DNA from 3 places in the Moritella sp. 24 genome. Region 2 is predicted to be linked to each of the others. Evidence: predicted binding sites of a transcription regulator. Region 2 holds the regulator's gene; each other region holds the start of a gene.
What was found. Region 2 encodes LexA, which represses DNA repair genes until DNA is damaged. Its sites were predicted from a motif close to TACTGTATNNNNATACAGTA; they were not measured.
Positions count from the first base shown of each region.

Region 1: the regulator LexA is predicted to act here: its motif matches at 3,174-3,193, upstream of ruvA (Holliday junction branch migration protein RuvA).
Region 3: the regulator LexA is predicted to act here: its motif matches at 5,028-5,047, upstream of dinB (DNA polymerase IV).

Region 1 covers NZ_CP056123.1:3,197,753-3,208,524, reverse strand. The annotation lists gene HWV00_RS14295 (alpha/beta fold hydrolase) at 28-966, opposite strand; gene HWV00_RS14290 (DUF2750 domain-containing protein) at 1,174-1,566, opposite strand; gene HWV00_RS14285 (cytochrome b562) at 1,652-2,059, opposite strand; gene HWV00_RS14280 (glutaredoxin family protein) at 2,136-2,363, opposite strand; gene ruvC (crossover junction endodeoxyribonuclease RuvC) at 2,621-3,142, shown strand; gene ruvA (Holliday junction branch migration protein RuvA) at 3,247-3,867, shown strand; gene ruvB (Holliday junction branch migration DNA helicase RuvB) at 3,885-4,892, shown strand; gene ybgC (tol-pal system-associated acyl-CoA thioesterase) at 5,033-5,452, shown strand; gene tolQ (protein TolQ) at 5,439-6,131, shown strand; gene tolR (protein TolR) at 6,135-6,560, shown strand; gene tolA (cell envelope integrity protein TolA) at 6,592-7,710, shown strand; gene tolB (Tol-Pal system beta propeller repeat protein TolB) at 7,712-9,082, shown strand; gene pal (peptidoglycan-associated lipoprotein Pal) at 9,103-9,681, shown strand; gene ybgF (tol-pal system protein YbgF) at 9,694-10,479, shown strand; tRNA gene HWV00_RS14225 (tRNA-Met) at 10,695-10,771, shown strand.
Region 2 covers NZ_CP056123.1:187,371-198,142, forward strand. The annotation lists gene hldE (bifunctional D-glycero-beta-D-manno-heptose-7-phosphate kinase/D-glycero-beta-D-manno-heptose 1-phosphate adenylyltransferase HldE) at 1-663, shown strand, start outside; gene HWV00_RS00890 (flagellar basal body-associated FliL family protein) at 775-1,179, opposite strand; gene HWV00_RS00895 (chorismate lyase) at 1,353-1,949, shown strand; gene ubiA (4-hydroxybenzoate octaprenyltransferase) at 1,968-2,828, shown strand; gene plsB (glycerol-3-phosphate 1-O-acyltransferase PlsB) at 2,918-5,353, opposite strand; gene lexA (transcriptional repressor LexA) at 5,551-6,174, shown strand; gene HWV00_RS00915 (STAS domain-containing protein) at 6,442-6,723, shown strand; gene HWV00_RS00920 (response regulator) at 6,739-7,101, shown strand; gene HWV00_RS00925 (chemotaxis protein CheA) at 7,104-9,176, shown strand; gene HWV00_RS00930 (chemotaxis protein CheW) at 9,192-9,728, shown strand; gene HWV00_RS00935 (protein-glutamate O-methyltransferase CheR) at 9,721-10,569, shown strand; gene HWV00_RS00940 (chemotaxis response regulator protein-glutamate methylesterase) at 10,614-10,772, shown strand, end outside.
Region 3 covers NZ_CP056123.1:710,997-721,768, reverse strand. The annotation lists gene HWV00_RS03370 (SLC13 family permease) at 1-1,415, opposite strand, end outside; gene cysN (sulfate adenylyltransferase subunit CysN) at 1,425-2,846, opposite strand; gene cysD (sulfate adenylyltransferase subunit CysD) at 2,862-3,770, opposite strand; gene dinB (DNA polymerase IV) at 3,946-4,998, opposite strand; gene HWV00_RS03350 (hypothetical protein) at 5,159-6,352, opposite strand; gene ompW (outer membrane protein OmpW) at 6,637-7,299, opposite strand; gene HWV00_RS03340 (bifunctional diguanylate cyclase/phosphodiesterase) at 7,667-9,532, shown strand; gene nqrM ((Na+)-NQR maturation NqrM) at 9,609-9,833, opposite strand; gene HWV00_RS03330 (FAD:protein FMN transferase) at 9,842-10,772, opposite strand, start outside.

The DNA of each region.
Region 1 (10,772 bases), 1.6 Mb from region 2:
CGTCATAAAGTGATGTTAGCGCAGTGATTATAGCGTTTCACTTTCAATAAAGGTTTTAATTAAATGCACAACCATATCGGGCTGTTCATTTGTTACCCCGTGGCCGGTATTTGGTATTACAACCAGTGGAGCTTGTATTTTTTTACTCAGGTAAATGCCATTTTCGACGGGAAAGATGCGATCTTTTTCTCCCCAGATCAGCAGTGTTGGGGTTGGCGTTATGGGTATTTCTAGTAAGGCGTCTCGGTCGTCTTGCAGTGATTGGATCATAGCAATTTTTTGTTTGTGCCACGCAGAAAAGTAATTTTGATAGATTTGGTCTGCAATAAAATCAGGCATCATTTTAGGCGCAACGAGTATGCCATCAAATAAACGGCGTAATTCATCACTATTCTTCGGAACAAAAAAATCTTCAGGACTATCAACAGAAAAACGTTGGTTTAATGCGGCAAGATCATCATCACTAAAATAAGGCCCAGGACTGGCGATAATAATGGCTTTATTAATTCGCTCATCTTGGAGGTTATTGTTCAGCATGTTGAAAGTGATAAAGCCACCATAAGAGATACTGGCAATATTGACGTTATCGAGTTGCAGGTCATCGATTAGCTGCCAGATAGCTTGTGTTTGTGTTGTTAGATTCGCTTCACCCGCACTGAATGAGTCACCAAACCAAGTAAGATCAGGTGCAATGACTTGATAGTTTTTACTTAGCTCAAACATTTCATTTTTCCACGTAGTGACTGCATTACCGCCAAAACCGTGGATAAGCAGTAGAGGTTGACCTTTACCACCACGCCAATAACTCAGCGTGCCACCTTCTTCTAGGGCAAGACTATGCTGCTCAAAACCCACTGATTTAAGGTGTTCTTCAGCGCTATCTATCTGCCATCGAACAATAGAGCAGCCAGAAAGTAATGAGAAACATATAAAGAGAGTGAATAATCTTAGTTTGTTTGAAATCATATCGTTAGGCCGGTTGCTCGTGAATATCAAACCATACCTTAGATTCATGACAAATAAAATAACATTAATTTAACTTAGCGATATGGAGGGGCATATTATGAGAGGACGAGATTGGTTTTAAGGTGCGGCATTAAAGTAGGCGGTGTGATAAGAGGCATGCCTAGGTAATTCACCGCGACATGCTTTATACGATAGCGTTACTGCGTTCTAGCGGTTTTTCTTTGCTTGTTTCTGTAGTGCCATATCAAATTCGTCTGGGAACATAATAAGACCTTCGTCATCAAGATTTGGGAAAACAACGATAGCTAAGTCGTCATCCATTAAACCTGATGTCCAACGGCTTTGCCATTTAGCTAATGAAATCGATTCTGTTTTACAATCTTTCCATTCGCCTGTTGCCCAAGCTTGTGCAAACTCTGCGTTAGGCCATACTGGCACACAATCTTCGTCATCGTTATTTAGCATTACACAACCGTGTTCATCCGTTAAGATCCAGATTTTACGTTCGCTTGTTACTTCTTTTAATAAATAGCTAAGGCGCTTCTCTTCATCGTAAGCTTGAATTGTTGCTATTTGGTTCTCATCGAGAGTCTTTGACATGCAGTCTGTTCCTAATTTTATTCATATGACGGTAAATATTCATCACCGATATTTCATTGTTTATTCGCGAAGACTTAAGCGTTAATTAACCAAAAATCAGTTGCCAAACGCTAGGCTTACTTTTCTTGTGGTATTCTTTTCTTAAGCTATCAACTTGCTCCAACTTACTTTTAGCAAGGTCTAAGTTGGCTTCAGTTACATCCACTTTTTGAATGCTATTAAGCACAGACTCAACTTTATTTAAACCTTGATTTGACATCTCTGCGCGATCTGGTGAAAAGTTATAGCTTTGTGCAACGGCAAGCATTTTACTCATTTCATCAATACGCACGTTAAACTCATCCGCAGATGTGGTTTTCATTGCTTGAGTATACGCTAATCTCATTTGTTTCATGGTGACTTTAAGGTCGATACTGTCTATTTCTGCGCTATTTACAAACGTTGAAAACAATAAAGTAATGATAAGACCTATCTGAGCAAAACGGTTTTTCATGATTCATATCCATATAGTAATGATTAAATGCTGCTGTTAATGACAAGGGCACTAACAGCCTATTCGTACAGGGGATTTAACTGCGATACATGCTTTCAAATGATTTGATTGAAAAACCACGTAGTACTTGATCGCCTATCTTGAGTGTTGGTACACCACGGCCACCAATTGAAGCGAGTTCTTTACTGCCGCGTGGTTCATTCACGCTGCATAAGCGGTAAGGGATTTTCTTCTCATCTAAGTAGCGCTTTGCCGTATCACAATTTGGACACTTCTTTTGCGTATATAATACGACTCTTTTCATTTTAGCCCCACAAGGTATGCTGTAAAAACGCGCATTATAACAAGCTAACATTTATTCACAATGTATCAATATCGCCAAACGATTTGAAATACACTTCTTTACAAAATAGAACTGGCAGCACGTTATAGCATCGTATTTTTATTGTTTAATTTATATGCGTTATCTCAATTGATTAGTCATAATCATTTAGCCTTTGGGTTTCAAAGGATGGGACAGGTATACTGTAATTATAAACATGACTTTTAAAGATGATAAAGATGAGCATTATTCTTGGTATTGATCCGGGTTCTCGAATCACTGGATACGGTGTGATCCGGCATGTACAGGGCAAATTTCAGTATCTAGGCAGTGGTTGTATCCGTACATCGGGTGACTCGTTACCTGAGCGGTTAAAACAAATTCATGCAGGGGTAAGTGAAATTATTATTCAATTTCAACCTGATAAATTTGCGATTGAAGATGTATTTATGGGTAAGAATGCCGCGTCAGCATTAAAATTGGGTCAAGCCCGTGGTGCTGCAATTGTTGCAGCTGTATCAGCTGATTTAGAAGTGGGTGAGTATACCGCTAGGCAGATTAAACAAGCTGTTGTTGGTAATGGTGGGGCGGATAAAGAGCAAGTTCAGCAAATGGTCGTTAATCTGCTTAAACTAGCGGGTACACCACAAGCAGATGCTGCGGATGGATTAGCGGTTGCTTTATGTCACGCTCAGAGCTTACGCACCTTAATAAACATGGCTGGTAAAGTGAAGGGCACTGCACGTGGTCGCTTTAATTAATCGTGTGGTGTCGTGATAGCAAAATAAAATGATCTGGATATTTAACCAGTATTTTATTATGCTACTGAACATTATATTCGTTTTAAAAAATGTTGGAAATAATTGTGATTGGACGTTTACGTGGCACCTTATTAGAAAAGCAACCACCAGAGATTTTACTTGAAGTAAACGGTGTCGGTTATGAAGTTCAATTACCGATGAGCTGTTTTTATGAATTGGGCGATGTCGATTCAGAAGTGATTGTTTACACCCACTTTGTTGTTCGAGAAGATGCGCAATTACTTTACGGTTTTAATAATAAAATGGAACGTTTGATGTTCCGTGAATTAATTAAAGTAAACGGTGTTGGTCCTAAGTTAGCGCTCGCTATTTTGTCTGGCATGACAGCCAATCAGTTTGCACACTGTGTTGAACATGATGATATTAACAGTTTGGTTAAGTTACCTGGTGTGGGTAAAAAGACTGCGGAACGTTTATTGGTGGAAATGCGTGATCGTCTGAAAAACTGGGTTACTCAAGATTTATTTACACCAGAAGCAGATAAAGCGCAATTACAAGGTTATGGCAATACGTCGTCAAATGCGATTGAAGAAGCTGAAGATGCCTTGGTTGGACTTGGTTATAAACCAGCTCAAGTTGCGAAGATGATTAAACAAGTTGCACAACCAAGCATGAGTTGTGAAGATATCATTCGTCTTGCATTACGCGCTACCTTACAGAATTAATTTAGGAAGTTACTTTAGTGATTGAAGCTGATCGATTAATTTCTGGCGGTGTTATCCGCGAAGAAGAAGTCATAGACCGTGCAATCCGACCTAAGATGTTATCGGATTACCAAGGTCAAGATCACGTACGTGATCAAATGGAAATTTTTATTGAAGCCAGTAAACGTCGTGATGATGCATTGGATCATTTATTAATTTTTGGTCCACCCGGATTAGGTAAAACCACATTAGCAAATATTGTGGCGAACGAGATGGGTGTGAGCATTAAAACCACATCTGGGCCGGTATTAGAGAAAGCAGGCGATTTAGCTGCGTTGTTAACGAATCTTGAACCCCATGACGTATTATTTATTGATGAGATCCACCGTCTTAATCCATCAATTGAAGAAATACTATATCCAGCAATGGAAGATTATCAATTAGATATCATGATTGGTGAAGGCCCGTCTGCACGTTCTATCAAGCTTGATTTACCGCCTTTCACACTTATCGGTGCAACGACACGTGCAGGTTCATTAACATCGCCATTGCGTGACCGCTTTGGTATTGTTCAGCGCCTTGAGTTTTATAAAGTTGAAGATCTACAAGATATCGTTTTACGTTCGGCAAATTGTTTAGAATTGAACATGGACAGTGCTGGTGCGTTAGAAATAGCGAGACGCTCACGTGGAACACCACGTATTGCTAACCGCTTGTTACGCCGTGTACGTGATTACGCGGAAGTTAAACACGATGGCGATATCGATGCCGAGATCTCATCAGCTGCACTCAGCATGCTTGATGTTGATACCTGTGGTTTTGATTACATGGATCGTAAACTGTTAATTGCGATTGTTGATACCTTCTCTGGTGGCCCTGTTGGTTTAGATAACGTGGCAGCTGCAATTGGTGAAGAGCGTGAAACGATTGAAGATGTACTTGAACCTTACCTTATTCAACAAGGTTTTTTACAACGTACACCGCGTGGACGTATTGCAACACCGCGTGCTTATCTGCATTTAGGCTTCGATTACCCAGAAAAGTAAGTGTAGAAACGTATTCTTCACATTAAATCAATTTCATATCTAATTTTTGTCAGGTATATTAATAAACTTATAACGTAAAACAACGCGATTGTAGCGTTATAAGTTAGGCCTGTAGTGTTAGAAATGTGGACTTGAGAATAATGCAAAATGAAATAGTACAAAATGAATTCAATGTGCGAGTTTATTTTGAAGATACTGATGCTGGTGGCGTGGTTTATCACAGTAATTATTTAAATTACGCTGAACGCGCAAGAACCGAAATGTTACGTAATAAGGGCTTTTCGCAAGCGCAACTATTACAGAGTGACATTGCATTTGTGGTTCGCAAAATAGATATAGATTATCGTTATTCCGCATACCTTGACGATTTATTAATTATAAAATCACATATCAAGGAACTAAAACGCGCATCTCTGGTCTTTTCTCAGAGTATTTATCATGAAAATGGTAAGTTGTTATCAGAATTAACAGTTAAAGTGGCGTGCATTCAATTATCACATAAGAAACCTTGTGCGATGCCGACAGAAATTATAAGGAAACTTACCAGTGGAACCTGCTGACATTTCATTTTTTGGTCTTTTTTGGGAAGCTAGCCTATTGGTTAAAGCGGTAATGCTATTATTGCTTTCCATGTCCGTAGCATCATGGGCTATGATTTTTCATCGTTCAAAAGTTTTAACGCAAGCAAGTGAAGCGTCAAAGCGATTTGAAGATAGATTTTGGTCTGGTATCGACTTATCAAAATTATATAAAGAAAGTGAAGCCCGAAAGAATAATATTCAAGGAATGGAATTAATTTTCCACTCTGGCTTTAGAGAATATGTACGTATTCATAATGCAAACCAAGAGAATACAGATGCGATCATGGATGGCAGTCATCGTGCGATGCGAGTGGCTTTATCTCGTGAAGTTGATGATCTTGAAGTTAATTTAAATAACTTGGCGACCATAGGTTCTATTAGTCCTTATATCGGTCTATTCGGGACTGTATGGGGTATCATGAGTTCATTTATTGCGTTAGGTGCTGTACAACAAGCCACTCTTGCGATGGTTGCACCGGGTATTGCAGAAGCGTTGATTGCAACCGCAATGGGCTTATTTGCCGCTATTCCTGCTGTTATAGCTTATAACCGATTCTCTAATACTGTCATGAGAATAGAAAATAATTACGCTAACTTCATGGAAGAGTTCTCAAGTATTTTACATCGCCAAACATTGGCTAAACGAACGCAGGACTAAGCGATGCAGCCTTATCAACGCAAACGTAGACGACCTGTTGCGGAAATTAATGTCGTACCTTACATCGATGTGATGTTGGTACTACTTATTATCTTTATGGTGACAGCACCATTAGTTACTCAAGGTGTGCTTGTTGATTTACCTCAAGCACAAGCTGAAGCATTATCAGAAGACAGTAAGCCGCCAATTGTTGCTTCTGTTGATAAAGACGGTCTGTATTATCTTGATGTGGGCGATGGTGATAAGTCACCTATGTCTCCAGATGATTTAGCTACTTTGGTTGCTGCACACTTGAAATTACAACCGGACACACCTGTTGTAGTTAAAGGGGATGGGTCTGTTGCTTATGAACAAGTTATTCGTTTAATGGTTGTTTTACAGCAAGCTGGCGCTCCCTCTGTTGGTCTAATGACTGACCCTGTAGAGTAAAGAGTAGGGTTATAGTAGGGTATATATAAAGATGAAGGATAATCAGTCTAAGTACTCGGTTGCAGTTATTGTTTCAGTAGGGCTACATGCTGTACTGCTTATAGTGTTAGGCCTTAGCGCCACATCTACACCATTAAAACCACAGCCAAAACCAAAAGCGCAAGCGATTCAGGCCGTGGTCGTGAATGAGCAAGCGGTTAAACAGCACGCTGAACGTATTAAACGTACAGAACAAGATAAACGTAGAAAAGAACAACAGCGTTTACAGCAAGCGGAAGATCGCATTAAAAAGTTGAATGAAGAGCGTCGACAGAAAGAAGCTGCAATTGTAAAAGCTAAAAACCAACAGTTAAAAGCAGAACAAGCGGCAAAACGCGCTGAAACTAAACGAGCAGAAAAGGAAGTTGAGCGTAAATTAGCGGAAGCTGCGGCGGTTAAAGCAGAGCAACAACGCTTGAAAAAAGTAGAAGAACGTAAAAAAGCGGAAGCTGAAACGAAAAAAGCCGAACAGCAACGTGCTAAAAAAGAGTTAGAGCGTAAAAAATCAGAGCAAGCAGCCGCAGCGGCGGAGAAAAAACGCCTTGTAGCTGAAGAGAAAGAGCGTAAGCGTCAGGCTGAAGTTGCTGCAGAGAAGAAGCGTAAAAAGGCAGAAGAAGCCAAGCTGAAGGCTGAGCAGGAGCGTAAACGTCAAGAGGCTGAAAAGAAACGTGTTGCAGAGCAGAAACGTAAAGCTGCAGAAAAAGAACGTCAACGTTTAGCTAAAATAGAACGAGATAGACAAGAGAAGTTAATGCAAGCCCAGATTGAAGCTGAATTTGCGTCTGAACTTGATAGTGAAATTCAACAACTTGATGCTGTACGTCAGCAAGAGGTATTGAGTGAAGTAGACAAGTACACCGCACGAATTCAAAGCTCAATTCAACGAAATATGTTAACAAGTGATGCGATGAAAGGTAAATCATGTGCGCTTAATATTCGTTTATCTAACTCTGGGTTGGTGTTAAGTGTTACGAGTGGTAAAGGTGATAACGTTGTTTGTAGAGCCGGTGTTAATGCCGTAAATAAAGCGGGTTCGTTACCTATGTCTGCGGATCCAGATGTTGCCAGCAAACTTAAAAATATTAATTTGATTTTTAGACCAGAGATTTAATATGAGAATGACTAAACGATTTTTATCTTTTTTTATTTTATGTTTCATGCAGATTCAAATCGCGTATGCAGCATTAGAAATTGTGATCACAGAAGGTACAAACAGCGCTAGACCTGTTGCTGTGGTACCGTTTAAGTGGTTAGGTGCACAGCCTCAACCAAAGGATATGACGGACTTTGCCAGTATTATTGCTGATGATCTACGTAATAGTGGTCGTTTCTCACCGTTAGAACGTAATTTGATGCCGCAAACACCTGCAACAGAAAGTGCGGTTGATTATGCTGCCTGGAAAGAAACGGGTGTTGAAGCGATTGTCATTGGTACGATAAAGCCGTTAAGTAATGGCCGTTTACAAATTCACTTTCAGTTAATTAATGTGTTGTCTGGATTTAAAAATCAAACACCGCAAAAGATTGATGAGCAGTTAGTGAAAAATACCGACCATATTAAACTTAATTTAAAAGGTAACTTTTCGACACGTCGTCCTCGTCATATTTCGCATCGCTTAAGTGATTATATTTTTGAAAATCTAACGGGTACACGTGGTGCTTTCTTAACTCGTATTGCTTATGTGTCTATTAACTATGATGATAAATATCCATTTAAATTATTAATTTCTGATTATGATGGCATGAATCAGCATGTATTGTTCCGCTCAACTGAGCCTGTTATGTCTCCATCATGGGATCCGACAGGTAAAAAGTTAGCGTACATGAGCATGGAAGATAAAAAACATGAAATCTGGATTTATGATCTTGTTACTCAAAAACGAGAGCTGATTGAACCATACAAAGGTAGCAATATTTTACCGGTATTTTCACCGGATGGCACAAAACTCGCGATGATACTCTCTAAGTCGGGCCAAGCTGATGTCTACGTTTATGATTTAAAGACAAAAGGGTTAGAAAGACTGACTAAAAATCGCGGTATTGACACGGAAGCTACGTGGACGCCAGATGGTAAGTCGATTGTATTCACATCGGAACGTGGCGGTCGCCCACAGATTTACCAAATTAATTTAGAAAGTAAGAAAATTAAACGACTTACCTTTGAGGGGAACGCAAACTTAAATTCTTCAATTACTCCTGATGGCAAGAATTTAGTGATGGTCAGTTTGCAAAAAGGCAAGTATAGTATAACTAAGCAGGATTTGTCAGATGGATATGTTCAAAAACTGACTAACGGTCGTCTTGATAAGTCACCAAGTATTGCGCCAAACGGCAGTATGGTGATTTACAGCACGGTTGTTAAGGGAAAACAGGTATTGTCGCTAGTCTCAATGGATGGACGTTTTAAAGCGGTTTTACCAGCAAGTGATGGAGAAGTAAAAGCACCAGCTTGGTCACCTTTCTTGACATCTAAAAAGAATTAATTATTGATAGGAAAATGAAAATGCAACTAAATAAAATCTTAAAAAGTTTAGTGATTGCGTTACCAATGCTGACATTGGCTGCATGTAGCTCAACAACTGATAAAACTGCAAATGATGCAGTTGAAAGCTCTGCACAACAAACACTAAATGATTCAACAGCGAATGCTGAATCTGGTTCAAATGTTGTTGTTGGTAGTGATACTGACGTAAGTATTGATCCAGTTGAAAACTTAACTGCTGAAGAAGTTAAAAAACAAGTGATTGATGAATTACGTAAACGTCACGTAGTTTACTTTGGTTTTGATCAGCAAGCTGTTACAGCTGAATATGGCGAACTATTACAAGATCACGCTAACTTCTTAATCGATAACCCAGCGGTTAAAGTATTAATTGAAGGCCATGCGGATGAACGTGGTACACCAGGTTATAACATCGCACTAGGCGAACGCCGTGCTGATGCAGTTGTTAAATACCTAAACAATCTAGGTGTGTCTTCAAGCCAAATTTCAACAGTAAGTTATGGCGAAGAGAAACCAGTTGATACTTCTCATACTGACGCAGCATTCTCTAAAAACCGACGCGCAGTGCTAGTTTACTAAGGATTAGTCACCTTGAATCGAATTAATACGAAAGCGGCCATTATGATGGCCGTTCTTTATAGTGGATTCGGGCACGCGGCACCTGCTACAGTTCTTGATGTTAATGATAGTACTGAGCAGGTTGTTACGAGCAAACCTAAACGCTCTGTTGAGCAACGCCTAACCCGCATAGAGAACATCTTAAAAGCCCGCACTAGAGCACAATTGGAAACACAGCAAAGACTTGATCAATTATCGATTGAATTGATGAATTTGCAGGGTGCAATTGAAGAAAGCAATCTAGAGCAAACTAAAATCACCAAACGCCAACGTGATATTCTCAATGATATTGAGCGTATACGTACAACGCTTGTTGCTAAACCTGTCGTTCCTGTTGTAGCAGATCAAAATATTCTGAGTGCGACAAATCAACCCGTCAATTTAACAGGTAAAGATTCTTATAATTACGCGATCAAACTGATCAAAAATGAGCGTAAGTATGACGAAGCTATTCCTGCGCTGCAGAGTTTCATTTCTACTTATCCAGAATCTGAACTTGCTGCGAATGCACATTACTGGCTAGGGCTACTTTTACGTAAAGACAATAAGAACGATGAAGCAAAAGCTGAATTCGAAAAAATTGTGACGAAATACCCTAAATCCAATAAGCGTGCAGATTCTTTACAGAAACTGGGCCAATTAGCGAAGTTAGCTGGTTCAACGAGTGAAGCTAAGCGTTATTTTAACTTAGTGATTAAAGATTACCCTAATGATGCAGTTGCGAAACTTGCGAAACAGGAATTAGCGACACTGAAGTAATAATTTGAAGCAGATAAATTTTGCAATTCTATCTGCTTGTATTATTTGCCATCTTATTGGCGTTAAACTGAACGGAATTCAGAGTTTTATCATTGAATTGTGATTTCGAGCAGATTTTACTTGCAGAGTTTTCTGAAAAAAGTATTATAGCCGCCATCGAGAGGGGTTGTCGCAACAACATCGTTGTTTAGATAGTTTTCTTGATTATAGATTGTCGCGGGATGGAGCAGTTTGGTAGCTCGTCGGGCTCATAACCCGAAGGTCGTTGGTTCAAATCCGGCTCCCGCAACCAA
Region 2 (10,772 bases):
CAAGAAGTATATGATGTAACTGGTGCCGGTGATACGGTTATTTCTGTGTTAGCCGCTGCAGTATCTGCAGGTTCTTCATTGGAACAAGCATGTGCATTAGCAAACGCAGGAGCAAGTGTTGTTGTTGCTAAAATTGGTACTTCGACAGTTAGCCCTATTGAATTAGCTAATTCAGTGTATGGCTCTCATGAAAGCGGCTTTGGTGTGCTGACTGAAGAGCAACTAAAGATCGCGGTTAAATCAGCTAAATTACGTGGCGAGAATATTGTCATGACAAATGGCTGTTTTGATATTCTTCATGCTGGTCATGTTTCTTATCTAAACTCAGCACGTAAATTGGGACAACGTTTAATCCTTGCTGTTAACTCTGATGCATCAGTTCGTGGCCTAAAAGGTGCTGGTCGTCCGGTTAATACTTGTGACCGTCGCATGACAGTACTTGCAGCGTTAGGTGCTGTTGATTGGGTTGTTGAATTTACGGAAGAAACTCCGGAGCGTTTAATTACAGAGTTGTTACCTGATGTATTAGTGAAAGGTGGCGATTATAAAGTTGAAGAGATTGCTGGTCATAAGCAAGTGCTTGCGAATGGCGGTAAAGTTAATATTTTACAGTTTGAAGATGGTTGTTCAACGACTGCGATCATTAACGCAATCAAAAGTTAATTAGCCATTTACCTGGGTTGTTAACAAATTAAATTGATAAAGGAGTTGGCTAAATGGCTAACTCCTTTTTTATGAGTGTGGTATTGGTTCAGTTACTGTTTATTGTAATAACTACATTAATAAATATTTGGTAAATAATAAATTCTCGATAACCGCTTCACCGCTTTCTTGCTTTAATAAACTATTAACTTCATTTTGAATCATCTTTCGGACCTCTTCTCTACCAGTCAGAGAGCGTAAATGCTGTGGTGATTGTTGGCCTAATAATGAAATTATTTTATCTCTGATTAACGGTTCATGTTTTTCTATTACATCTAAGCTTTTATTATCTGCGAGCATAAATTCTATTGATACACTGATAAAACCAATCTTGTTCGTTTCACTGATATAGTTCGTAATAATATCAGGCTCTAAGCCAAAATAAATATACACGGGCTTATTACTATCGTTGGCTGATACGGCTGCGGATGAGAGCGATGCTGTTATCATGCATAAGAGCCAGAGTAATTTTTTCATTGACCGTATCCTTAGTTAAATGAGGCGTGAAAGAAGTTAGATTGATGGTCAGTATACTCACTTTCAAATGATTAATTAAATAAATCAGTCAACAAGTTGTGTCCCTGCTTACAATCTTGGTCTGAATAGCAGATAATTACGCCAGATTTCGTTGTAAAAAAGCAATTTATAATATGTCAGATAATATAAATAATACTCAGATGTGTGAACCTACATTATCAAGCGGCCCTATTGGGTGCGATTCAAAATGGCGATGGCCAACCATATTAGAAGAAACTCTATCTACGCGGCTTTATGATTGGTTAGTTGATACTGGTTCATTAACGACAAGGTTGAAGCAATATTGCCAGACGTTTACAGTTGAAGTATTAACGGAGGGTCATTATCCACTGTCCGACGACGAAAAAATAAAATTAAATCTAACGGATAATATCGGTTTTGTACGCGAAGTTTTACTGAAACTTGATGGTACGGCTTGGGTCTTTGCACGTAGTGTTATGCCGTCAAATACACTGACTGCACCAGGCGCTGAACTCGATAAATTGGGTAATCGTTCACTCGGTAGCGTATTATTTAACGCGCCAGACATGCAGCGTAGTGAAATTGAAATTGCTGAGTTTGATTCTCAGAGTAAGATATATTCCCTGTCTCATTTATTTTCTTCAGAGCCTAAAGCATCTTTATTTGGTCGTCGTTCATGTTTTTTATTAGGCGGAAAATCATTGCTTGTTGCTGAAGTTTTTTTACCTGATGCTTTGGCATATAAATAATAGAAGGATGTTAACTACATGTCGATTATGACATCAAAGATGAAAGATTACATACAGCTTACTCGTATGGATAAACCGATTGGTACTTTACTGTTAATGTGGCCAACACTTTGGGCATTATGGATTGCAGCTGAAGGAATGCCTAAATTAGATGTTCTACTTGTATTTACATTGGGCGTTATTTTTATGCGTGCAGCAGGTTGTGTCATTAATGATTTTGCAGACCGCCGTGTTGATGGACATGTAAAACGCACTGAAAATAGACCACTTGCAGCAGGGCGGATCTCAAGTCGTGCAGCATTGATATTTTTCTTTGCTCTCACGCTATTAGCATTTCTACTTGTGTTAACCATGAATACGCTGACGATAATGTTATCGTTTGTCGCAGTTGTGCTGGCTGCGAGCTACCCCTTCATGAAGCGCTATACTCATCTTCCTCAAGTTGTATTAGGGATGGCATTTGGTTGGGCTATTCCGATGGGGTTTGCTGCGCAGTTAGACACAGTACCGAGCTATGCATGGTTATTGTTTGTAGCCAATATTTTATGGACAGTCGCTTATGACACCTTGTATGCGATGGTAGATCGAGATGATGATTTAAAAATTGGCATCAAATCTACAGCTATTTTGTTTGGTGATAAAGATAAGTTGATTGTTGGTTTACTGCAATTATCATCATTATTATGCCTTGGTATTCTTGGTTGGTTATTAGTATTGCCGACGGTGTATTTTGTTGGGTTAACAGTTGTAGCTGGCTTGTTTGTATATCAACAAAGTTTGATTGTGAATCGTGATAGAGAATCTTGTTTTAAAGCTTTCTTACATAATAACTATGTTGGAATGGCTATTTTTGCAGGTATTTTTTTAAGTTATGTTTAAGTTTTTAGCTTAATGAAAAGTAGATAAATAAAAAAGGAGCCGAGGCTCCTTTTTTATTACGTACAATAATGAGATTTTATTATGTTAGTTTAGGCATCATTAGTCTGTTGGCTAAGCATTACATCAGATATCGTTTGCTTAACTTCTAGAGTCGTTAGGCTTCTTACTGTATTTGATAATTTAGCGATCTTATCCGCTTTAGCTGTACCTGTATCAGATAAGTAATCCAACTCTTGTAGCTTTTCAATAAAGATAGCAAACACTTTCTTATCAAAGAATTCTGGTGCACTAACACCATTGAGTGACGATAAACGTTCAGCAATGAGCTGGCTACGGTCTTCAAGTTTCTTCTTCTCAATAACTTGGTCATGCTCTAATACAGTCAGTACAATAGAGTAACGTTGTAATGTTTCTTGGATACTTGCAGCAAGTAATTTCAGTGACATTAAACGTTCAGCTACTGGCGTGATCACATCATTATTATTTTCAATTAGACCTTGTTGCTGCATTTCACTTAACGTGTCAGTAACGCAATCATCCAATTCATCATCTGAATATTTTAAGAACAGTTCAGCTTGAATTAAAGGATAAAGTTGACGTACTTTCGCGTTAATTTCTTGCACATTAATTTGTGGTCTTTCTGACGCGATAGCCGCGATTAATGAAGGTACTGCAAACAGGTGTAAAATATTATTACGATAGAAGGTTAACAGTACTGCTTGTTCGTATGACATCGACAGCATCTGGCCTAAACTATCTTCACGCACTGTGAACTTTTTCAGTGAGATTGCTTGGTCCAGAATTTCTTCGGCACTGTTTTCTGGCAAAGTACTGAATTCACTATAAGGGTTATTACGCAGTAATTTTAGGTAGCTATCAATTTGCTTCACTAAAATTTCTCGGCTTAACGCCTTGTGTGGTGCCGCGTGTAAAATTAATGCACAAATCGTTAATGCATTTACAGCCGCCGCATTATTAATTTTCACCATTACCTGATTAGCAAGATCGCGTGTCGTTTGGTGTAACCATTGAGGCTGCTCTTCAACCGGCATATTCATATCATCACGCCAATTTTCAACGTGTTTATTTAAATATTGGTTAAGGTTAATTGGCTCGCCAAAGTTCACAAATGCCTGGCCGTAGTTTTTTAATTTTTTAGCGATCCCAAATACTTGGAACATGCTTTCTTTTTTCTTATTCGCACCAGACAATTCTTTTACGTAAGTGCTTACTTCCATTACATGATCGTAACCGAGGTATACAGGAACCAAGGTTATTGGTCGGCTTTGCTCTCTTAGCATTGCCTGTAACGTCATATTAAGCATACCTGTTTTTGGTGGTAATAAACGACCTGTTCGGCTTCGACCACCTTCAGTAAAGAATTCTACCGAATAACCTTTAGAGAATAATAAGCTGAGGTATTCTCTAAAAATGGTCGCGTAAAGTTTATTGCCTTTAAATGTACGGCGTAAGAAGAACGCACCACCGCGACGGAACATGGGGCCCGCAGGGAAGAAGTTAAGGTTAATACCAGCTGCGATATGTGGCGGTATCAAGCCTTCGTTATAAATAACGTAAGAAATAAGTAAGTAATCCATGTGGCTACGATGGCAAGGCATGAATACAATTTCATGACCGTCGGCAGCAAGTTTACGTACTTGTTCTGCGTTGTTAACCTTGATACCGCTATAGATTTTGTTCCATAGCCATGTCATGAAGTTACTTGTATTTTTAACTAGCTTATATGAGAAATCACTCGCGATTTCATCAATATAATCATTGGCGCGTTTTTCAGCTTTTTGTGCGGAAATATTTTGCTCTGCGATCTCTACTTGAATCGCTTTTTTCACTTCAGGGTTACGCAGTAATTGCTCAAAAAGTTGGTAGCGATTAGGTAGTTTTGGTCCCGATGCCGCTAGTTTTTGACGGCTGAAATGAATTTTTGCAACACGAATTAATTTTTGAACAATTTTTTCATCAGTACCGTGTTGATCTGCCATGAAACGCAATGATACGGGTTTGTTAAAACGAACTAAATTATCTTTACGGTTAAGACCAACAATGAACGTTTTACGTAAACGGCTTGGAGAAATACTATTCGCTAATGACAGTAACGGTACCTGACCTTCTTTACCTGGTGCGCGGCCCCAAAAAAGAGCGACTGGCATTAACTGTATATCAAGTGCTTTGTCGTCTTTATGCAAGCGTAATAATTGCTGAAACTCATTGAAAAACACATCGGTATCTTTCACTTGGCCAAAGAGTGGCGCAGGGTTATCTAGACAAACATAACTGGGAATTATAACCCCGTTAACTTTTATTGGTGTGAGTGGATCCGGTAAGCCTAGTTCTTTACAGGCGCGTTGCAATGCAACCAGATCGGTCATTGATTTAGTTTTTAATGCATACACGATAGGACGTGTTAAATCTAAATTCAGCGCATTAACTGGATTATCTGGAACATATTGAGATTTAACTAAGCCATTAACGAAACTTCGACTTAACATTGACGGTGTTTGTTGCATAGGAGTTATCATTCTGTTGTTAAAAATGCGAGAGTGCTTACTCCAATAATATCAGATGTGTAGGCATAAATCTGTGTTTAAGCACCTGCAAACGATTAATTCATTATTATGCGGATATCATCACTGCTGATATTGCAAACTGATTATTACTGTATATAATTACAAGAAACTGTATATAAAACCAGTTAGGGTTCATGATGAAAGCATTAACACAAAGACAAGCAGAAGTATTTGCATTAGTTAAGCAACATATTAAAAATACAGGTATGCCACCTACTCGAGCTGAAATCGCGAAAGAGCTTGGTTTTCGTTCTCCTAATGCAGCAGAAGAACATTTAAAAGCATTAGCACGAAAAGGCCATATTGAAATTTTAGCGGGCACTTCTCGAGGTATTCGTTTGTTGGTTGATGCCGAAGACGCGAGCAATGATAGCGGTTTACCTTTAATCGGGCAGGTTGCAGCCGGCGAGCCAATTTTAGCGCAAGAACACATTGAAGCGCACTACAATGTCGATCCTTCAATGTTTACACCGACAGCTGATTTTTTACTGCGTGTACGCGGTGAGAGTATGCGTAATATTGGTATTATGGATGGCGATTTATTAGCGGTACATAAAACGAAGAATATTAGTAAAGGCCAAGTTGTTGTTGCACGTGTAGATGATGAAGTAACAGTGAAACGTTTTGAACAACAAGGCTGTGAAATTTTGCTGCATCCAGAGAACGATGAAATGAGCACTATTCGTGTTGATCTAAACTTTCAACATTTTGATATAGAAGGTGTTGCTGTTGGTATTATCCGTAATACTGATTGGATGTAATCACATTTTTCGTCCATACTTCTGAGGAGAGATAATAAATAATCTGATTATTCATTATCTCTCTTATCTCTCTTATCTCTCTTATCTTCCTTATTTCCTTCTTTTTCGTTCCCCCAAATCTAAAAATCATTTTCTAATTTTGCTCTAACGTCACAGTTTTGATCATCTTTTACTTCTTTATTTAATCCTTTCCTATACTCAACATTAGTTAGAAAAATAATTAAGTTTTTGTGATGGTATGTTTTAGACAATGTAGGATTAGCGATTATGGAACAGCGCTCTATCGCCATGGAATTAGGTGAGAAAATTGATATTACCTCTATCGCGCTGCTTAAAGTAACGCTTGATACACTCCCTATTAACTCTCATTCTCAAGTTTTTGATGCGCATCGTGTTACTCATATCGATAGTGCGTCTTGTCAGCTATTTCATGCTTATGCTCAACATCTAATGATACATAATTCGAGTCTCGTTTTTTTATCACCATCAGATAAATTTATGGCTGTAGTGAAAGCGTTAGGATTCGAATCTTATTTTAATTACGCATAAATATGAGGTGTTCTAATGAAGAGAATATTAGCTGTAGATGACTCGCTATCTATCCGCGAAATGGTTCAATTCACGTTAAAGCAGGCTGGCTATCATGTTGATGCGGCTGTTGATGGTGTGGATGGATTAGCCAAAGCTAAAACTGGGCAGTTTGACCTTATTATCTCTGATATTAATATGCCACGCATGGACGGCATTAGTTTAATTCGCCACTTACGTAATGAAAGTACTTATAAATTTACCCCCATTTTAATGTTAACGACTGAATCAGGTAGTGATATAAAAATGACGGGTAAATCTGCGGGTGCGACTGGCTGGATAGTGAAACCTTTTAATCCAGAAAAACTTATTGCTACCGTTCAAAAAGTGTTGAGGTAGTCATGGATATCGATCTTAAACAGTTCCATCATGTATTTATTGAAGAGTGCGTAGAAGGATTAGAGGTGATGGAGACTGAGCTTCTAAAATTAAATCCAGGTGCTGTTGATAGTGAAGTTATTAACACCATTTTTCGAGTCGCTCACTCAATTAAAGGTGGTGCAGGGACGTTTGGTTTTAATCAGTTAACCGAATTTACGCATGTTGCTGAAGCATTATTAGATGATCTACGTGCAGGAAAATTAACGCTTATCGATGGACATATTCGCCTTTTTTTCAAAACGGTTGATTGTTTAAGAGAGTGGATATTACGATTAGCGAGTGATTCAGAGTCGATACCTGAGGAGGCTGAAGCACTTAAGCTGCAATACAATTCGTTTTTACAGGTCGATGAATATCAGCAACAAATATTAGCAAGTAATGAAGAAATAACGCCTGAAGTCGTGTTACCAATAATTAATCATTTAGAGGGCGGTTATTGGTTAATTAATTTTATCCCTGGCAAGGATATTCTGAAACAAGGCAACGAACCGCGTTTAATGTTTGCTGAATTACAAGACATGGGAGAGCTTAAGGTCACGCCTAAACTCACGGCTATTCCACGATGGAGTGATGTATTACCCGAAGATATTTATGTTAGTTGGGATCTTGAATTAATTAGTCAAGTGAGTGAATTACAAATAAAAGAAGCATTTGAGTGGGTTGAGGATGACTCTACTATTACTATTACACACTCTAGTGCAATACAAGCTGTAATCCCAGCATCATGTCAGAACATTGTACCTACTGCAGATAATAAAGAATCTACTTTAGCAGTGCTAAGTACTCAAGTTTCCCCCCAGAAAATAACGAATAACAAATCAACAGAAACAAGTTCCATTCGAGTCTCTATCGATAAAGTTGATGCCTTAATTAATATGGTCGGCGAGCTGGTTATCACTCAAGCGATGCTGGGTGAACTTGGGCAGGACTTTTCTGCAGATAAACTTCCAGCCTTAAAGAAGGGTCTTATTCAGTTATCTCAACATACCCGTGAAATGCAAGATAGCGTGATGAAAATTCGGATGCTACCAATTCAATTTGCTTTTAACCGGATACCTCGAATGGTCAGAGATCTAAGTGAACAATTAGGTAAAAATGTATTGCTTCGTATGCACGGGGAAGAAACGGAATTGGATAAAATCATGCTGGAAAAACTCTCTGACCCGATTGTGCATCTTGTCCGTAACGCTTTAGATCATGGTATTGAAACAATTGAAGAAAGAAAGCTGACAGGTAAAAGTGATGTTGCTTGTCTTGATATTAGTGCTTTTCATCAAGGCGGTGAAATAATTGTCGAGATCCGAGATGATGGCCGAGGATTAAATCGCGCTAAAATCCATGCAAAAGCAATTGAAAAAGGCATAGCGAAAGAAGGCCAGCATTACAATCATAGCCAAATCGATGAGCTTATTTTTGCTCCGGGATTTTCAACCGTTGAAACTGTCAGTGATATCTCAGGTCGTGGTGTCGGAATGGATGTAGTAAAAAATAATATTGAGTCGCTTGGTGGTGATATTCAGGTTGAGTCTAATGATGGTGAGGGCAGTTGCTTTTCGATCCGATTACCGCTCACACTTTCTATTATGGATGGACAATTAATTAAGATTGGCAATAAAACGTATGTCTTACCTATCATGTCGATAATTGAATCCCTACAGTTAAAAGATGGCATGGTGACGAAACTAGCAGACCAAACTGAAGTATTTAAATTGCGAGATGAATTTATTCCAATTATTCGACTTTACCAAGTGCTAAATCATGAAACGAGTCTTGAACGAATCAGTGATGGACTATTAGTTGTGGTCGAAAGTGGCGCTAATAAATATGGTTTATTAGTGGATGATTTAGCTGCGCAACAGCAAGTCGTAATCAAGAATCTAGAAGATAATTTTATGAAGGTGGGCTGTGTTTCTGGAGCCACAATCCTAGGTAATGGAACGGTCGCTTTAATTCTAGATATTACAGATATTATAAAGAGAATAACCAGTAAACAATATCTACAGCAAAGTCAGCGATCACCTGTAGCAGCTTAATAGAAGGAAATAGGTATGGATAATCGAACATTAACAGATATTGATACAGGCGAAAAATCGACTCAATTTTTGACCTTCATTATGGCTGACGAAGAATATGGCGTGGAAATATTAGACGTGCAAGAAATTCGAGGTTGGGAACCTTGTACCGAAATTCCAAATATGCCGGAATATGTTAAAGGTGTTATTAATTTACGCGGCACTATCGTTCCAATTGTTGATTTGCGGCAAAAGTTTGGTTTAAACAACATCGAATATAGTGCGACAACCGTGGTGATCGTCGTAATGGTCTTGGTTGAAGGAAAATCAAAAGTAATGGGACTTGTTGTTGATGCTGTTTCTGATGTTCATACGATCTCACATCACGATATCAATTTACCTCCGCAGTTAGGGCAAAGCGATGGGCCGAGTGTGATTAGAGGTCTGGTATCAATTAACAATAAAATGGTTGTGTTATTAAGCTCAAGTTTATTATTAGACTTGGAACAGTTCAAGAATATGGAACAAATTAATACACAGAGAGCTGAACATGCAATAGCCGTTAATGACTAAGGCCGCAGTGCCCCTTATTTTTGGCAATACTCAAGGCTATAAATTAAATAGCATGAGGATGAAAGATGCTGAATTTGAGTATTTAACGCACCTTGCTTTTAAGCAATCTGGGATTGTTATTAGTGAGGCTAAGCGAGATATGCTTTATGGCCGAGTCATGAAAAGAATACGGCATCTCAGATTAAACGGGTTTGTATCGTACTGTCAGTTATTACAGGATAGTTACAGTGGCGAAGTGAGTGAATTCATTAATGCCATCACCACTAATTTGACCGCTTTTTTTCGTGAGGACCATCATTTTGATTTTTTACAGAAAGTGGCTTTGCCGCATTTTAAACGTCATAACGTAGATAAAAAATTGAGAATATGGTCAGCAGGGTGTTCAACTGGACAAGAGCCTTACTCCATAGCAATGAGTATAGAAAGAAAACTACAGAATTGGGATGCAAAGATATTAGCGACAGATTTAGATAGCGATGTGTTATCTCTCGCTCATCATGGCATTTATGATGATCTATCCGGTATTCCTGTGGCCTATCGTTCTCAATATTGTTCTGATATTGATAAATATCATCAGTACATGATGGATACAAAAATAAGGCAGCTTATTGCCTTCAAACAACTTAATTTACTTGCAGTATGGCCAATGACAGGACGTTTTGATGCGATATTTTGTCGTAATGTTTTGATTTATTTTAATGATGAAACGAAGAGGGCGTTAGTGAAACGGTTTTACTCATTACTAAAACCGGGTGGTTACCTTTTTATTGGCCATTCCGAAAGTCTGCAAGGTTTTAATACGCATTTTACGCTTGTTGGTCAGACCGTTTATCAACGTTAGCTTATTATCTCTTAGTTATTTAACGGTGTAATAGGAATTATTGTATGCAGAAAATAAAAGTGCTTGTTGTCGATGACTCTGCATTAATGCGAAAAATACTAGAGACATTATTGAGTTTAGACCCGTTAATTGATGTTGTTGGTAGTGCTATAGATCCCTTTGAGGCACGTGAAAAAATAAAAAAGTTACAGCCGGACGTATTA
Region 3 (10,772 bases), 520 kb from region 2:
GCAGCTAATACCCCCCAACCATTGAAAACGTCGAGTAAGTAGTTCGCTAATAAATCGGATACGCCAGTCGTCTGTAACATATTCGATAATGCTAATGCACTGCCAACAACAATCCATAGATCAACGGGTAAACGTCTACGGATCTCTTGCAGTGATAGTGTGCCGCTCATACACAGCAGTAATACAAATATCACCAACCCTTTCAATAACGGTAATGTACCTGTTAACGCTAAAGCAATTGTACCAACAAAGCCTGCTAATACAGTGATACTACGATGATCACTTAACCGTGTTGCCACATCTAAACCACTGACGACAACAAAATCACGACTCAAGTCTTTGCTATTTTTAAACACCGCACCAGGGGCTAATAATAATGTATCACCCGCGCGTAAACGCACATTACCTAAACCGCCACGTAATGGACTATGACCACGACGTATAGCGACAACCACAGAATCGAAATGCTCTCTGAACTTACTTTCTTTTAACGTTAAACCATTTAATTTTGATGAATGACTGACAATCACTTCAACAAGATGCTGCCCATTTAGTTCGCCTTGACCAAATAACGTCAGTCCTTTAATGTCTTGCAAGACACCGACTGAATCAACATCACCACAGAACAATAGCTGATCGTTCGCTTGCAGTATTTCTTCAGGGCAAACAGGACAAATCACCTCACCGTCTCGTTGAATCTCAGCAAGGTATAATTGTTTTAACGCCCGTAAATTGTTCTCAGCAATACTTTTGCCAACAAGATCCGAGTTCGCTTTTACGCGTGCTTCTAAAAAATAAACTAACTCTTCATTATCATCTTGATTGTGATCAGGTAATCGATGGCTCATGGTAATAAGCACAACCATCCCTGCCATAAAGCCCGCTAAGCCTATAATAGAAAATTCAAAAAAGCCCAATGAAGGTAGGCCAGCATCAACCACAAAACTATTTACAATCAAGTTTGTCGAAGTACCAATTAAGGTCAAAGTGCCACCGAAAATAGCAGCATAAGAAAGTGGAATAAGTAATTTAGTGGGTGCGTGGGTATTATTACGTTTCACTGCACCAATTAATGATGCAACAACAGCGGTGTTGTTCGTAAAAGAAGACAATAAGGCAGTGGAAATACCAAGTTTAGCAACCACAACTGTAAAGCGGCCCGTTGACAACTGTCGACCGATCCAGCTAATTAAACGTGTTTTTTCAATCGTAATCGAAATCAATAATAATAAAATTAATGTGATAAGAGAAGGATTAGTAAATCCAGCCATCACTTGTGGCATTTCAATAAAGCCTGACAAGTAAGCTAAAATTACCATCCCACCAAATAAACTCGATGGTCGAAACTTACCTGAGATAAGTAGACCAATAAAGATCATTAGTGAGACTAAAATACTTCCCTGTATCACATTCATAACAACATCCTACAGCTTGCTAATATCGATAGCTTGCCATTTAGGGAAGTGTTTGCGTACTAACGCATTCAATTCAGCTTCAAACTCACTAAATTCATGTGAGTGAGTACTTCCTTTCGACTCGAGTACTTGTTCAATCATACCGGCACCAACGGTTACGTTAGTCAGTCGATCAATCACAATGAAACTCCCCGTATCAGCAACATCTTGATACTTGTCGGCAGGAACGGCTTCTGTCAGCGTTAACTCACATAAACCAATTTCATTTAATGCAAGCTCAGTCGCAGCAGACTCTTCCAACGTATTCACATCCACTTTATTACGGAGCAATGTAAACTGACCTGTGGTTTTCTTACTTGCGAGTTTAATATCATATTGACGACCTAGCTCAAGAACTTGATCAGACATCCATACAACATTCGCTACAAGTGAATCAGATAAGATCGGCTGTTGTGCTTTTGATACCAGAATATCACCACGGCTCACATCAATTTCATCAGTCAGTGTTAACGTGATAGCTTGATCTTGATGCGCAGACGAGAGTTCACCATCAAAAGTTACAATCGATTTAACTGTGCTTGATTTACCAGACGGCAGAGCGACAACTTCATCACCAACATTAATTTGACCAGCTGCAATCGTGCCAGCAAAACCACGGAAATCAAGGTTTGGACGATTCACGTATTGCACAGGTAAACGGAATGGTTTATCGAGTGCATCATCAGATGTATCAACAGCTTCTAAACACTCTAATAATGTACGTCCCTTGAACCAAGGTGTACGCGTAGAACGATCGACAACGTTGTCGCCCAATAATGCAGATAACGGTGTGAACTCAATCGTAATATCGTTTAATTTTTCAGTAAAAGCTAAGTATTCCTCTTTGATTTCTTCAAAGCGCTGCTCAGAAAAATCAACTAGATCCATTTTATTAATGGCAACAACAAAATGTTTAATACCCAATAATGACGCAATATACGAATGACGTTTAGTTTGCGTTAATACACCTTTACGAGCATCGATTAAGATCACCGCAAGATCACACGTTGACGCACCTGTCGCCATATTACGTGTGTATTCTTCATGTCCTGGCGTATCTGCAATAATAAACTTACGTGTTGCTGTCGAGAAATAACGGTATGCAACATCAATGGTAATACCCTGCTCGCGCTCAGCAGCAAGGCCATCAACTAATAAAGCTAAATCAATCGCTTCACCTGTTGTACCTGATTTTTGACTATCAACATGTAACGCCGCTAATTGATCTTCATAGATCTGATGCGAATCATGTAATAAACGACCAATAAGACTACTCTTACCATCATCAACACTGCCACACGTTAAAAAACGTAATAAGCTTTTATGCTGCTGTTGGTGTAAGTAGGTTTCGATATCTGTTTGTGCTAATTCATTTGCTATTTGACTGTTCATCTATCCTGCTCCTACCTAGAAATAACCTTGACGTTTCTTTTGCTCCATTGAAGCAGAAGAATCATGGTCAATCATACGTCCTTGTCGTTCACTGCTTGTTGCCAGTAACATTTCTTCAATAATTTCAGGCAATGTTAATGCTTCAGATTCCACAGCACCTGTGAGTGGATAACAGCCCAGCGTTCTAAAACGCACCATTTTCTCTTCTATTTTCTCACCTTCTTGTAGCTTCATGCGATCATCATCAACCATGATCAAAGCACCGTCACGTTCAACAACAGGACGTTTTGCAGCAAGGTAAAGTGGTACAATTTCGATTTGTTCTTGGTAGATATATTGCCAAATATCCAATTCAGTCCAGTTTGATAATGGGAAAACACGAATACTTTCACCCTTATTCACTTGACCGTTGTAAGTACGCCATAATTCAGGGCGTTGGTTTTTTGGATCCCAGCGATGGTTCTTATCACGGAATGAATACACGCGTTCTTTCGCTCGTGATTTTTCTTCATCACGTCGTGCGCCACCAAATGCAGCATCAAAACCATATTTGTCTAGTGCCTGTTTCAGGCCTTGGGTTTTCATGATGTCGGTATGCTTTGAACTACCGTGATCAAATGGACTACAGCCCATCGCGATCCCTTCAGGATTCTGATGCACTAATAAGTCAAAACCATATTTCTCTACAGTCTTGTCACGAAACTCAATCATTTCGCGAAACTTCCAGTTAGTATCAACATGCAATAATGGAAACGGGATCTTACCTGGGTAAAAAGCTTTACGCGCAAGATGCAGCATCACTGATGAGTCTTTACCGATTGAATACATCATTACCGGATTATCGAACTCTGCAGCAACTTCCCTGATTATGTGGATACTTTCAGCTTCCAGCTGTTTAAGGTGGGTCAACCTCTGTTGATTCATCTTCTACTCCATCAGACCAAATTGGATAATTTCATATCGTTTGGATCAATATAGCCCCTTTACTTATAACCGCCAAAGAACATAAACTGATTTTTAATAACTTTTAGGAATATAGGAGGGATGTCGGTAGATTATAAAAAGATAAAGAATATTATTGATAGGAATAAATTAAATGCTAAAACAATAGATTATATTGCTCACTATCCTTATCACCAGCGAGGCCAACGTATAAACCAATTAAGCGAATCCCACGCTTATCTTGCTTTGTCATTGCTTGTGCGAATAGGTCAGAAAATAAGTGCTCATCTAAAGTCGTAATGCTTTGTTCAGTGGTTGTAGAAACAAAATCGTTAAATTTAAGTTTAACACCCTGCTTGGTAATGCGCATATCAGGAGATGCTTTTTGCAAGCGTTGCAGTAGCGTTTGATATAATTGTGGAAACAATGCCATGCACTGCTCTAATGTCAGGATGTCTTCAGGTAATGTAATTTCAACGCCTACCGATTTACGATTTTGTTCATTACAAACAGGGCGATTATCTATTCCCTGACAGCGTTCTAATAAACTATGACCTAACTTACCAAAGCTATCAATAATATCCTGAGCAGGAAATTTAAGAACATCAGCACACGTATATAAACCGACACGATTAAGCTTTTGCCAAGTCACCTTACCCACTCCGGGAATTTTGTTTAATGGTAAGTCTGCAACAAAAGATTTCACTTGAGGAGGCGTAATAACAAATGATCCATTTGGCTTATTAATATCTGACGCTACTTTAGCCAAAAACTTCACCGGTGCCACTCCCGCAGACGCAGTAAGTGCTAACTCAGATTCAATACTTTTTCGAATATCTTCCGCTATTAACGTCGCACTACCAGAAAATAATTCACAGTCAGTAACATCTAAAAAGGCTTCATCTAGGGACAGTGGTTCAATCAAATCAGTATAACGAGAAAATATTTCATGGATCTGAGCAGAGACTTCTCGATATACCTGCATACGTGACGGCACAAGCGTTAAGTCAGGGCAGAGTTGCATTGCTTTATAAGAAGACATCGCAGAGCGTACACCATACTGACGGGCAATATAATTACACGTAGCAATCACTCCACGGCGATCACTCATGCCACCAATCGCGATAGGAATATCTTTGTAAGCAGGATTGTCACGTACTTCTACATTCGCGAAATACGCATCCATATCGATATGAATTATTTTTCTCATGATTTAACTAACTATAACCACGTAAATAGGACTGTATAAAAGACCAGTTAATTATAAATAAAATTAATGCAGAGAACAAATGATTAAATAAGAAATTGAGCACGGTGAGATTTATCCTATGTTTATACATCCATGTACAAACGCAGAATGGCTAAAATAATTAAATCAGGTTTAATTTATCGACAATTGTCATCCACCCAGCAGGTTCATGCATCAACTTATCAGCTCTAAAGTGCTCTCCGCCAAATTTTAACTTATGACCTGCAAAATTAAGAAGAACTCTCTCTTTTTCAATCCGTCCAATCTGAGAAAATAACTCCCGAACCATATCTAAAGCGGGTGTCTCGCTAGCATACTCATTAACGGCTTCTTCACCGAACAAACCTGCAATACCATAATCATCATCCATTTCATAAAAAGCACGGTAGTGTAGTCTTTTAGCTGCCTTTTCGATATCAATCGCCATATTCGATAGTCGACAATTTAGTGTTTGTCCGTGTGCAAAACTGATAGCAGCAGTAGCACCACCTGCAATATTACCAGGGATCATATCAGCGACTAACGCTGCCGATTGTGATTCTACTTTAAGTTTTTTAGCATCGATAATAACTTTACATAAATTATATTCGACAGTCAGTCCTTTGCTTTTATACTTCTTAAGCATCTCATTAAGTCGAACTAAATGCGCAATAGTTTTAGCATCTGAGCGACCATGACGGACTGCACCTAATGCATTAACGTGAGTAACACTACTTAGCATTCCCCCGCCAAATGAAAACAAATCACCTGCAATTTTCTTTCCCATTCTCTTCTTAAAATATGCCGCTGTTTTCGTATTTTCATGTAATGCAGCATCTATCGTAGAAAGCAATGGATTAGCGGGAAGGTCTTGAGCATTGCTTAAGTTTTTTTTCCATTCATAAATATTCACAACAGCACTATGAACTTGCATCAATGGTCCTAACGTAGTCGAAGCAGATACACCTAAAGCACTTCCCCCTGTATACGCGCCACCCGTTCCAGACATGAACTTGGACACATCTACAATCGCATCAGCTGAATCGCCTATATAGCCAGCTATATCACTGCGCATGTCACTTACAGTTACCCCTAATAACTTTGCATCATCGTAAGCAGCCTGCTTCGTATATCCACCTTTCTTATGCAGTTTCTTCTGACGAGCATTTAATCTTGCGCTTTTTTTAGTACCTAGAGTCGAACCTCTACGAATTATACAACCTTGAGTACCTACTCCTGCAATACCAGCATTAGCTAATATAGACTCTCTGCTTTTACCTTTTTCAAAATTATCTCTCGATCTTTCCAGATCATAACTTTTATTTCGACCAAACATTATTTATCCTCTCATATTTTGAATTATGGAAGCTCATGTATATACCTAAGAGCAAATCATCACATAATTCGAAATACTACATTTAAGAATTAGAATGTTAATAGCATACGTTGTCGATGACAGAGACAGTGTAAGGGATTGTAACCTGCGGTTTAAATTGCGTATTCAGCAGAGGGGGATAATTAAAATAGGGGTATGAAGATAAATTGTTATGTTGAACCACAAACAAAACAAGGCGCAGATGCACCTTGTTATATTTAGCTAATAGAAACGATGACAGCTAATTAAAATACATAACCCACACTCACCATGTATACCAATGGATCGATATCTGTTTCAATTTTGTAGCTATCATTACCAACATCGAACGTAACATCTGAACTGATACCTGCATACATCACAGATGCATTTACCAACCATTTCTCATTAATTTTATAATCCACACCAACTTGCGCAGCTAAACCAACAGAATTACTCATATCTAGATTACTTAGTCCAGCGCCTTTACCAGTATCATTAAATTTAGTGTCATAGAACACCGTGAAGTTAACACCAGCACCTACGTAAGGGCGTAATTTAGAGCCTGCATTACCAAAATAATACTGCGCTAATAATGTTGGTGGTAGTTGATGAACTTCAGCAATCACACCAGTCGCTTCGAGTGCAACTTCATGCTTGAATGGCGTAGCAGCAACTAACTCAATACCAATATTGTCCGTTGCCATATAGGTAAAGTTCAAACCCAGTTGGGTATTATCGTTCACCTGAAATTCACCAAAATTAGCTACACCTGTTATATCAACATCATCACTTGATTCATTAGGTGCAACCATAATAGCGCCGGCACGAACAATAATATCCCCTTGTTGATGAGCGAAAGCAGGGGCTGCAAGCGTTGCTGATAATAAAGAGGCGGTGATTAATCCTGATAAGATCTTCTTGTTCATGTAGTGCTCCATTAAAACGGGTATGTTTTTCATTTCAAATACAGCCTCATCGCATTTGATGTTCTTTGACACCATTTTGCAACAAAGCATTAACCTAGATGTACTTTGCCATATTAATGAAACTCCAAATTGATCTGTATCAAACACAACCCAAATACTCACTAAGGGATACTTAAATTAAACTATGGGGACTGAACTTTTACTCTATTACATCATCGCCTAATACTAACTAAGTACCACCAAGAAAATTACAAGTATTAGATCTACTAATGAACTAAAAATTGCACTTATCATTTGAATTTGAAATATAATTAAGTTTACTCCTTCGCATTAAGTCTAAAGACTAGAATTAAATAAAGGTGCCATTGTGCTAGAAAAGTCGTTAGCCGCTAGGTCAGCTCAGCTAGAATTAAAATTATCTCGCCAGCAAAAATCAAATGCTTTACGTCGAAATATTTTAGAGCTAATTGTTAACTCACAACCTGTTTCTGAAATCTTATTAGAAGTAGTAAAAGGTGTCGAGCTGGATCACGAAGGAATGATATGTAGTATTTTGCTATTAGATCCTGAGACTAAGCAGCTAACTCACGGCGCTTCAACACAATTACCAAGCTTTTATAATGACGCTATCGATGGCATTCTCGTCGGGGCAGGTGTCGGCTCATGTGGCACTGCCGCATTCTCTGGCGAACGCGTTATTGTAGAAGACATTGCAACACATGATTATTGGTGTGAATTTACTCCCCTTGCAAAACAGGCAGGTCTAGCTTCATGCTGGTCAGAACCGATTATCGGCTCTAATCGTAAAGTCCTTGGTACATTTGCGATTTATCACCGCCATGTTTGTAGCCCAAGTGATGACGACTTCGAGATCATTGAGCAATCTGCCAACTTGGCCAGTATTGCAATAGAGCTCGCAGGCGCCAATGAAAAAATATGGCAGCAAGAAAATCACGATAATTTGACTGGCTTATTCAATCAAAAATACATCAATCACCAGTTAAATAATATCATCCAACAAGATAAATCCCATGATCAAAAATTAGCGGTTATTCACCTCAATCTGGATGGTTTTAAAGAAATTAATGATAATTTAGAGCGTAAATGGGGAAATGAGTTACTCCTCCAGACCGCATCGCGCATTAAAGATTCAATACGCAGTCAAGATCACGTAGCAAGATTAGATGCCGATCAATTCATCATCATCATTCCGAATCTTGCAGACGATGATGTCAGTGAGCAAACAATTCAAACCCTTTATCATAATTTATCAACCCCTTTTAAGCTCAATGATAAAGTGCATCATATCTCGGCCTGTATAGGGATTACGTTTTACCCTGATGATGCACTCACTGCTGAAAATATATTTAACAATGCAGAGCAAGCAGTGCTCAGTGCCAAAGCGTATGGTCGAGGTAGCCACCATTATTTTAATTCGCAAATGCGAGAGGCTGTATTAGCACGTGCAAGTATCATTAACGATATGCAAAGAGCAATTGAAAATGAAGAGTTTAGCTTGGTATACCAACCCGTTATTGATTTAACGTCTGGTCAGGTTAACAAAGTTGAGGCACTGCTACGTTGGCACCACCCGTCTAAAGGACTGATTCCACCACTCGACTTCATTCCGCTTGCAGAAGAAATCGGGGTTATTAATAACATTGGTCGATGGGTATTTAAAACTGCTATGCATCAAGTTGCAGCATGGCGTAAACACCTTAATCCGAACTTAAAGGTATCAATAAACTCATCGCCACTCGAGTTCCGTAATAGTACTTCAGAGCTTGCCTTCGACTATATAAAGAAGCACAACTTGGACCCTACAAGTCTTGTTATAGAGATTACAGAAGGCTTACTGATTGAATCGACAGATGATGTCACAGATAAACTGCATGAACTACGTGACAAAGGAATACAGATCGCAATCGATGATTTTGGTACAGGCTATGCGTCTTTATCTTATTTGAAAAAATTCAATGTCGATTATTTAAAAATTGATAAAAGCTTTGTCATGAATATGACTAGAGGTGATAATGACCATGTTATTTGCAAAGCTATTTTAATGATGGCGAAACAGATGGGATTAAAAGTTATTGCAGAAGGCATTGAAACCAAAGAACATTTTGAATTATTACAACAAATGAATTGTGAATGTGGACAGGGCTATCATATAGCAAGACCATTAACTCCTGAGGATTTTGAAGCCTATTACCTCAACCGTTCTAAAAATTAGCGGAAGACATCGTTAATACCATGATATAAAAATGAAAACAGTAATATATATTACTGTTTTCACGTTCTAAGCAACACTAGATGATACGATTTTCGTTCAACATCTTTTGTTTAGCTTCTTCTTTTGCCATCTTAGCTTTACGCTTGTCGCAAGGATCGGGACAATCGCACGCCTTTTCCATACCTAAGCCACTAATACCACCACAGCTGCCTGTGATCGATTTCTTTTGCACGATATAGCCTATCGACATACCGGCAATAACTAACGCAAACATAACAAATGTTGCAGCAAAATAAGCCATATTAGCCTCTATTTTAAATAAGGTTCGAACTGTTTGGTATACACTTCATTATAACCTGAATCTGACTTTGAGATCATCAATACAGCTAACTCTTGCTGTTTGGCAAACTCAAGTCCATCTTTTTCACCCATAACCATTAGCGCAGTCGCAAGCGCATCTGCTGTCATTGATGAAGGATGGATCACAGTCACTGACACCAGTTTATGCTTGATTGGTTTACCGCTTACAGGGTTAATCGTATGCGCAAAACGCTCACCATCAAGCTCATAATAATTACGGTAATCACCAGATGTTGCAATCGCATTGTTGCCTACCGCAATGATTTCTTGCACACTTTGATCGCTCGCTGTTGGTTTCTCAACCGCAACTTGCCAATCAATACCGCGAGCATTCACACCATTAATACGCAGTTCACCGCCCACTTCAACCAGGTAGTTTTCAACCCCAAGTGAAGCAAAATATTCCGCGATAACATCAACGCCATAACCTTTCGCAATCGAAGACAGGTCAACGTATAAACCATCAATGTCTTTGCTTAATGTCGTTTCTGTTGCAGATAGATGCTGAATACCAATACGTTGCTTAACAGTATCTAATTGTTGCTGCGACGGTATTTTTTCCGGTTTATTATCCGGTCCAAATCCCCACAGATTAACTAACGGACCAACAGTAACATCAAGTGCACCTTTAGTCAGTTCATTCAAACGAAGAGCTTCTAGTACTACTTTAGCCGTATCGCGAGATACTTCAAAACCAGTCACGGCAACGCTTTGATTAAAGCGTGACAACTCTGAATTAGGACGATAAGTCGACATCTGATCATTCACTAACTCTAAACGTCTATCAATCTCAATTTGGATATCTTGCTTATCTTGTTCCGACAGTGGGAATCCCACTATTTTCATATGATAAGTTGTACCCATAGTAGGTCCAGAAAAA